3 regions of the Caballeronia sp. INML1 genome follow, and region 2 is predicted to be linked to each of the others. Evidence: predicted binding sites of a transcription regulator. Region 2 holds the regulator's gene; each other region holds the start of a gene.
What was found. The regulator FliA, encoded in region 2, starts transcription of late flagellar genes. The targets are predictions, from matches to a motif close to CTAAAGTTTNNNNNNNNNNNGCCGNTA.
Positions count from the first base shown of each region.

Region 1: the regulator FliA is predicted to act here: its motif matches at 1,375-1,401, upstream of fliS (flagellar export chaperone FliS).
Region 3: the regulator FliA is predicted to act here: its motif matches at 1,022-1,048, upstream of motA (flagellar motor stator protein MotA).

Region 1 is NZ_JALQDT010000041.1:76,365-78,628, forward strand. Features, by position in the region: gene NCR38_RS12960 (flagellar hook-length control protein FliK) at 1-418, opposite strand, end outside; gene NCR38_RS12965 (flagellar protein FliT) at 461-790, opposite strand; gene fliS (flagellar export chaperone FliS) at 819-1,238, opposite strand; gene fliE (flagellar hook-basal body complex protein FliE) at 1,460-1,825, opposite strand; gene fliF (flagellar basal-body MS-ring/collar protein FliF) at 2,130-2,264, shown strand, end outside.
Region 2 is NZ_JALQDT010000043.1:30,150-32,413, forward strand. Features, by position in the region: gene NCR38_RS13205 (GGDEF domain-containing protein) at 1-748, shown strand, start outside; gene NCR38_RS13210 (RNA polymerase sigma factor FliA) at 794-1,525, opposite strand; gene NCR38_RS13215 (hypothetical protein) at 1,544-2,264, opposite strand, start outside.
Region 3 is NZ_JALQDT010000051.1:42,443-44,706, reverse strand. Features, by position in the region: gene NCR38_RS16225 (helix-turn-helix domain-containing protein) at 65-883, opposite strand; gene motA (flagellar motor stator protein MotA) at 1,141-2,013, shown strand; gene motB (flagellar motor protein MotB) at 2,032-2,264, shown strand, end outside.

The DNA of each region.
Region 1 (2,264 bases), on a different contig from region 2:
CAGGCAGCGGCGGCAGGTTCTGCGTCGCGGCGCGCGCGGCGGCGACGGCGGCGGCGTTGGAAGAGAACGCGGTATCGAAGAGGCCGGTCGTGAGCGCGGCGAAGGCGCTCGCCGGGCGCGGCGGCGTCGGCCAGAGCGGGGCGTCGCCGGTCAGCGCGGGCGTCGCGCCGCCGAATCGCGAGATCGCGTCGAGCGTGCGCGCGACGCTGGAGAACGCGGTTTGCGCCGATGCCGCCGGCGCCGCCGCGCCGCCAGGCGTGCCGGCGGTCTGGAACATGTCCGTTTGCGTCGTCGTCTGCCCGACGCTCGCACCGGTGACGCCGCTGCCGCCCACGCCGTTCGGCGCGCGAATCGCGGACAGAAGGAGCTCGGTGCGGCTGGCGAGCAACGATGCGATCGCGGTATCGAGTCCAGTCATGCCCACATCCTCATATGCGCCACGGCCGGGCGCGGACCGCGCCTAGCGCAATCCGATCATTTTTTTCAGTACGCGCGCCGGGCTGTTGACCGTGAAAAGCGCCGACAGACGCGCGAGGCTCGGCGACGTCAGATCGCGGATCGCGGCGTCGTCGGCGAGAATCTTCTTCACGAGGTCCAGCTTGCGCGCGCGGGCGCTTTCGTCGAGTTCCGAGGCCGAATCCACTTGCTTCAGTTGCTCGACCAACTCGCGGTAGGTGCCTTGCAGCGCCTTCAGCTCGCTCCATTCGCCGCCGCGCGCGGCCACCAGCATCTGGCCGGAAACCGCGGCAATCGCCTCGTAGTGGGCGAAATATTCTTGTGTCGTCTTCATTCTTTTCAGGCAGTCGACGCGCATCCCGTCAAACGGGCGCGGCGGTCATTTGCGCCACTTCCGGTCCAATTCCCACCCAGGCTTCCTCGAGCGTCGCGAGCAGATTGTCGACCTCGACGAGCATCGCCTCGTTCTGCTTCAGATTCGCCTCGAGCAGCCGGCGCGTCATATACGTGTACAGCGCGTCCAGCCGCTGCGCGATCTCGCCGCCCGCATCCTTGTTGAGCGCCTGCTGCAAACCGCTCTCGACGATGCTGATGGCCTTGCTGATCGCCGCGCCGCGTGCGCCGACATTGTTCTGATGCAGGTGCATGCGGGCCTGCGCGATCGCCTGCCGCGCACCCTGGTACAGCATCACGATCAGCCGGTGCGGGCTCGCTCCCATCACTCCTGTCTGCACGCCCACGCGTGCGTAGGCGTTGGCTCCAGCGTGTCCTGGGGAATACATCTCTCGATTCTCCTTATGCGATGCCGCGGCATTCCGCATTTCAAGCGGAACGCCGTGCCTCTCGTCCTGATCCGTGTGCGCCCGGCCAAGCCGGTGCAGGCAGGCGAACCATCGTTCGCCGTGCCGTTATCGGGGTTATCGGAGAAACGCGGCAAAGCTTTAGGAAGCGAGGCTCCAGAGCCGTCGCAAGAATGAAGGGCAGGATCGCGAGAGGGCGGCCGTCAGACGGAGATCTGCATGATGTCGTTGTAGGCCGACACGAGCTTGTTGCGCACCTGCAACCCGAACTGCAGGCCGACGTTCGCCTTCTGCATGTCCACCATCACGTCGTTGAGCGACACGTTCGGCGCGCCGATCTCGAAGGCGTGCGCCTCGCCGAGCGCCTTCGTCTGGTTGTCGCTGATCTTGTCGATGGACGATTTCAGCGCTTCGGAGAAACTGCCGACGCTTGCCGCGCCCGATGTCCCGCTTTGGCCCGAGACGGCGCCCGACGCGCTGGTGGGACCGGACGTCCCGCCGGCGGCTTGCGACGCCAGCGACTGAATGGCCGAGAGCGCGGCGGAAAGCGGATTGATCGGAAAGTTCATGTTGACTCCGGATGACAGGGAATAGCCGGCGGAACGCGTCCGAAGGCGGGACGGCCCGCGCCGCGCGTGGGCGGTGGCCTCGGGTTCGGCGACGCAATTGCGGAGGTTCGCCGAGTACGAAAAAGATTAGCAGCCGGTGATTTTTCAAAGCGCGGGAAGAACGGGGAAAACCCCGCTCTATTCGCCGAATCGACTTGCAATCTTCTGCGGATAATCCCCATCGTGAAAAGTCCTCCACCGCCGCTTACATGGAAAGCGGGAAGCGGCGGGAGGAGAACCTCAGGATTCGGAGCTTCGACGCTAAATGGATACGCCCAACAACTCACTCATCACGCCCGACGCCAGAATGGGCCTGGCGGGCGCACAACCGGGGGCAGCCGGCACGGCCGCGGCCCCGGGACTCGCGGGCGGTGCCGACTTCGGCGGTTTTGCGCAGCGC
Region 2 (2,264 bases):
GTTTCTGATCGGCTCGGGATGCCGATACGGCAAGCGCACGCTCGCCGTGTCGTGCGCGACGGCGCTCATCATCGTGATCGCGCTCGGTATCTGGCAGCCGTGGTGGCGCGCCAATCTTCCCGCCGCGATCGGGCTGGGCTTGAGCGTGCTGGGCGCATCGGTGTATTTGAGCGTGCTCGTCGATCGGCTCGGCAACGCGAATCGCGATCTCGCACGTCAGGCATCGACCGATCCGCTCACCGGTCTGTCCAACCGATACGCGCTCGAGCGGGTCGTCGATCGCGCGATGAGCACGCGCGATGCCGATGGCGACCACGCCGCCGCGCTCCTCCTCATCGACCTCGACGGCTTCAAGGAAGTGAACGATACCTACGGTCACGCCGTCGGCGACATGCTGCTGCAAGCCTTCGCGCAATCGCTCGCGAAGCGCATGCGCAAGACGGACACGATCGCGCGTCTGGGCGGCGACGAGTTCGTCGTGCTCGCGCATCAGGTACGCGATCGCGCGGCGGTGCTGTCGGTGGCCGACAGCATTCACTCGGTGCTCGGCGCGATGACCTCGGTGCAGGAGCGGCCGGTGTCGGTATCGGCGAGCATCGGCGCGTGTCTGCTTTCCAGCGCGACGGCCGCGCAACAATCCGGCATCACCGCCGTGCTGCGCGCCGCCGACCGTGCGATGTATCGCGCAAAAAGTCTCGGCGAAGGGAAAACCGTCTTCGCCGAAACGCGCGACTTCGAAGCGAATTGAATCGACGTGCCCGCATGCAGGCGGGCACCCCGGCTCAAGGCCGGATCACGCCTCGACGCTCGTCCACGCCTGCTCGCGCAGCTTCGTGCGCAGACGCGCGACCGCCTGGCTGTGCAACTGGCACACACGCGATTCGCTGACTTCCATCACCGCGCCGATTTCGCGCAGGTTCAGACCGCGTTCGTAGTAGAGGCTCATCAGCAGCTTCTCGCGCTCGGGCAGCTTGTCGATCGCTTCGATCAACGCACCGCGCAGGCTGTCGTCGAGCAGCGCCGAAAGCGGGTCCGAGCGATCGACGCAATAGCGGTCGAGGAACGGCTCGTCGTCGGCGGAGCGGTCGAAGTCTTCGTAGTAGATCAGCTGGCTGCCGTGCAGATCCTGGAGCATCGACTGATATTCGTCGAGCGGCATGTTCATGTGCTCGGCGATCTCCGTCTCGCTTGCGGAGCGGCCGAGGTTCTGCTCGACCTTGTGCACCGCCGATTCCACTTCGCGCGACGTCTTGCGCATGCTGCGCGGCAGCCAGTCGTTCGCGCGCAGCTCGTCGAGCATCGCGCCGCGAATGCGCTGGCTCGCGTAGGTTTCGAATTGCGCGCCCTGATCTTCCTTGTAGCGGCTCGCCGCGTCCATGAGTCCGATCATGCCGGCCTGGATGAGATCGTCGAGATCGACGCTCGCCGGCATCTTGGCGACGAGCTGAAGCCCCAGTCGGCGAACGAGCGGCGCATATTTCGTCAGGACGTCCGACTGTGAGAGTTTGCCTTGGGCGTTATACATCTTGGTCACCTATCTTGATCACATCGACGCCGTGCTGGTCATTGCAAAGTCGTGAAGCGCGGCCACACGATGCGCCGCCTCCCGCCCGCCCTGTTCAGAGTCGCCAACCGGAATTCGCGCGTCTGGCTGACCGTTCGCCGCGCGCATGTACGGCGCGGGGCGCATCGGCCAGTGCAGGAGCTCCGCCGCAATCGCGCGGTAGTCGCGCGCCGCGGCCGTAGCCGGGAACGCTTCGACTGCGCAGCGTGAAAGCTCCTTCGCCCGAGCGACGCGCGCATCCTCGGACACATACCCTGCCTGCACGAGCGACACGGCCAGATACCGGCTCGCGACGCCCGACAGGTTGTCGAACGCGACCGCCGCGTCGGCCGGGTTCTGCACGTGATTGATGAGCACGCGGAACTGGCCGATCGCATGGGCGTAGTGCAGGCGCTTCATGCACGCATACGCCTCGGTGATCGCCGACGCAGCCACCCGCGTCACGATGAGAAAGTCATGCGCCTGCGCCGCGAGCGTCGACAGTGCGCCGTGACGGTCCAGTTGCGCGTCGATGAGAACGATGTCCGCCGGACCATCGAGCAATGCGCGGCACTGCGCGGCGTCGTGACTGATGCGCTCGTCGCGCGGCGCGGCGATCTGCGAGAAGCCGAACGGCGTGCGCTCGACGACATCGGCGAGCGCGCGGCGGCCCGACATCACAGCGGCGAGCGCGCCTGCATCGGAGAGGCCCAGCATGCGG
Region 3 (2,264 bases), on a different contig from region 2:
TTTTCATTGATCCGCGCACGTTCACTAGGTTCAATTCTGTAAGCATGCGGACGGCGGCGCAAGTTCAGCGTCTTGCATCATCGAGTTTTCGAAGGACGGCGGCGGTGGCGTCGTCGGCGGGAAAGAATGCCTCGATCGCCAACTCGGACAGCGTGATATCGACCGGCGTGCCGAAGACCGTCGTCGTGCTGAAGAACGACAGCACGCCGTATTGCGTACGCATGCGCAACGGCACGACGACCGGGTCGGTTTCCGCCCGCGCCGCGTGCCCGGCATGGGCAGGCGCGGGATACGCCTCGAGTTCCGCGAAGAGCGCGGCAAGCGTCGCATCGCCCGAGACGTCGATCTGCCGGCGCAACCGGGCGAGCAGATGCGCACGCCACTCGTGCCAGTTGTCGATGACATCGGCAAGGCCTTGCGGATGCATCGACAGGCGAAGCACGTTCACCGGCGGCGCGAGCCGTTGCGCATGCGCCGATGCGACGAGCGGTGCGAAAGCCGCGTTGGCCGCGACCATCGTCCAGTGACGATCGACGGCGAGCGCCGGATACGGCTCGTGCCCCTTCAACACGAGATCGACCGCGCGCCGCGCGGCGGCGAGTTGCGGATCGGCCAGCGCGCGCTCGCGATACAACGGCGCATAACCGGCCGCGACGAGCAGCGTGTTGCGCGCGCGCAGCGGCACGTCCAGTCGCTCGGCGAGGCGCATGAGCATTTCGCGGCTCGGCAGCGAGCGGCCCGATTCGACGAAGCTCAGATGGCGCGTGGACACATCGGCGACGCCCGCGAGATCGAGCTGGCTCATGCGTCGGCGCTGCCGCCATTCGCGCAACAGTGTGCCGACGCTCGATTGGACGTCGGCGCGTGCGAGGGTCGAGTTCATGTCGCCGATGTTAGACGAAGCGCGTGCATCGAATCCATTACCTGCGGCGTAATCGCGATGTTCGGTTTCTGTCCGCAGACGAACGAGCGCAAGTTTTACTGCGCAAACATTTGCGCAGAAGAAATTGCGCGCCTCCCCTTAATGTCTTGCTAATAAAAGCCGATAAGCTCCTCAACAAGCGAACAATGCGTCGCGAGCCGTGCGCGCCTCGATCCGGGCACGCACGGCCCGCGGCGCCGGACATCTGCGGAGAAATCATGTTTGTCATCATCGGATGGGTCCTGGTCATCGGCTCGGTGATCGGGAGTTTTATCGGCGTGGGCGGTCACCTCGCCGCCCTCGTGCAACCGTTCGAGCTGCTGTGTATTTTCGGCGCGGCCATCGGCGCGTTCGTCGTATCGAATCCGACGGCCACGCTCAAGAAGACCCTGCAAGCCATCCCGAAGGCCTTCAAGGGCGGCGGATACACCAAGGAGAAATACCTCGCCCTGATCGCGCTGCTTTACGAGCTGCTCCAAAAGGCGCGCAAGGAAGGAATGATGGCGCTCGAAGCCGATGTCGACGCGCCCGAGTCCAGCCCGCTCTTTCAGAAGTATGAGCACGTGATGGCCGATCATCATCTTCTCGACTTCATCGTCGACTATCTGCGCATGATGTCGGCGGGCAACGTCAACGCGCTCGAAATGCAGGATCTGATGGACGAGGAGCTGGAAACGCATCACACGGAAAGCTCGGTCGCGGCCAATGCTATCCAGAAGATGGCGGACGGCCTGCCTGCGTTCGGCATCGTCGCGGCGGTGATGGGCGTCGTGCACACGATGGGCTCGGTCGGCGCCGCGCCCGCGGTGCTCGGCGAGATGATCGCGGGCGCGCTCGTCGGCACGTTCCTCGGCATTCTGCTGGCCTATGGCTTCATCGGCCCGCTCGCGGATCTGCTCAACGCCAAGGGCGCGGCTGAAGCGAAGCCGTTCCAGTGCGTGAAGTCCGTGCTGCTCGCATCGATGAACGGCTATGCGCCGACGATAGCTGTCGAGTTCGGCCGCAAGGTGCTCTTCACCGCCGACCGTCCGAGCTTCAAGGAACTCGACGACGCGGTGCGCGCAACCAAGATGCCGAAGTCGGCTTCGTAACGTCACGGCATAGACATCATGGCTGAGAAACCATCACGCGATCCGCTGCAATCGGTGCTCGCGCCTACCGTCGTCGTGAAGCGCAAGAAGAAGGCGCACGGCCACGGGCATCATGGCGGCGCGTGGAAAATCGCCTACGCCGACTTCGTCACCGCGATGATGGCGTTCTTTCTGCTGATGTGGCTGCTCGGCTCGACCTCGAAGTACGACAAGGAAGGCATCGAGCAGTACTTCAATACGCCGCTCTCCGC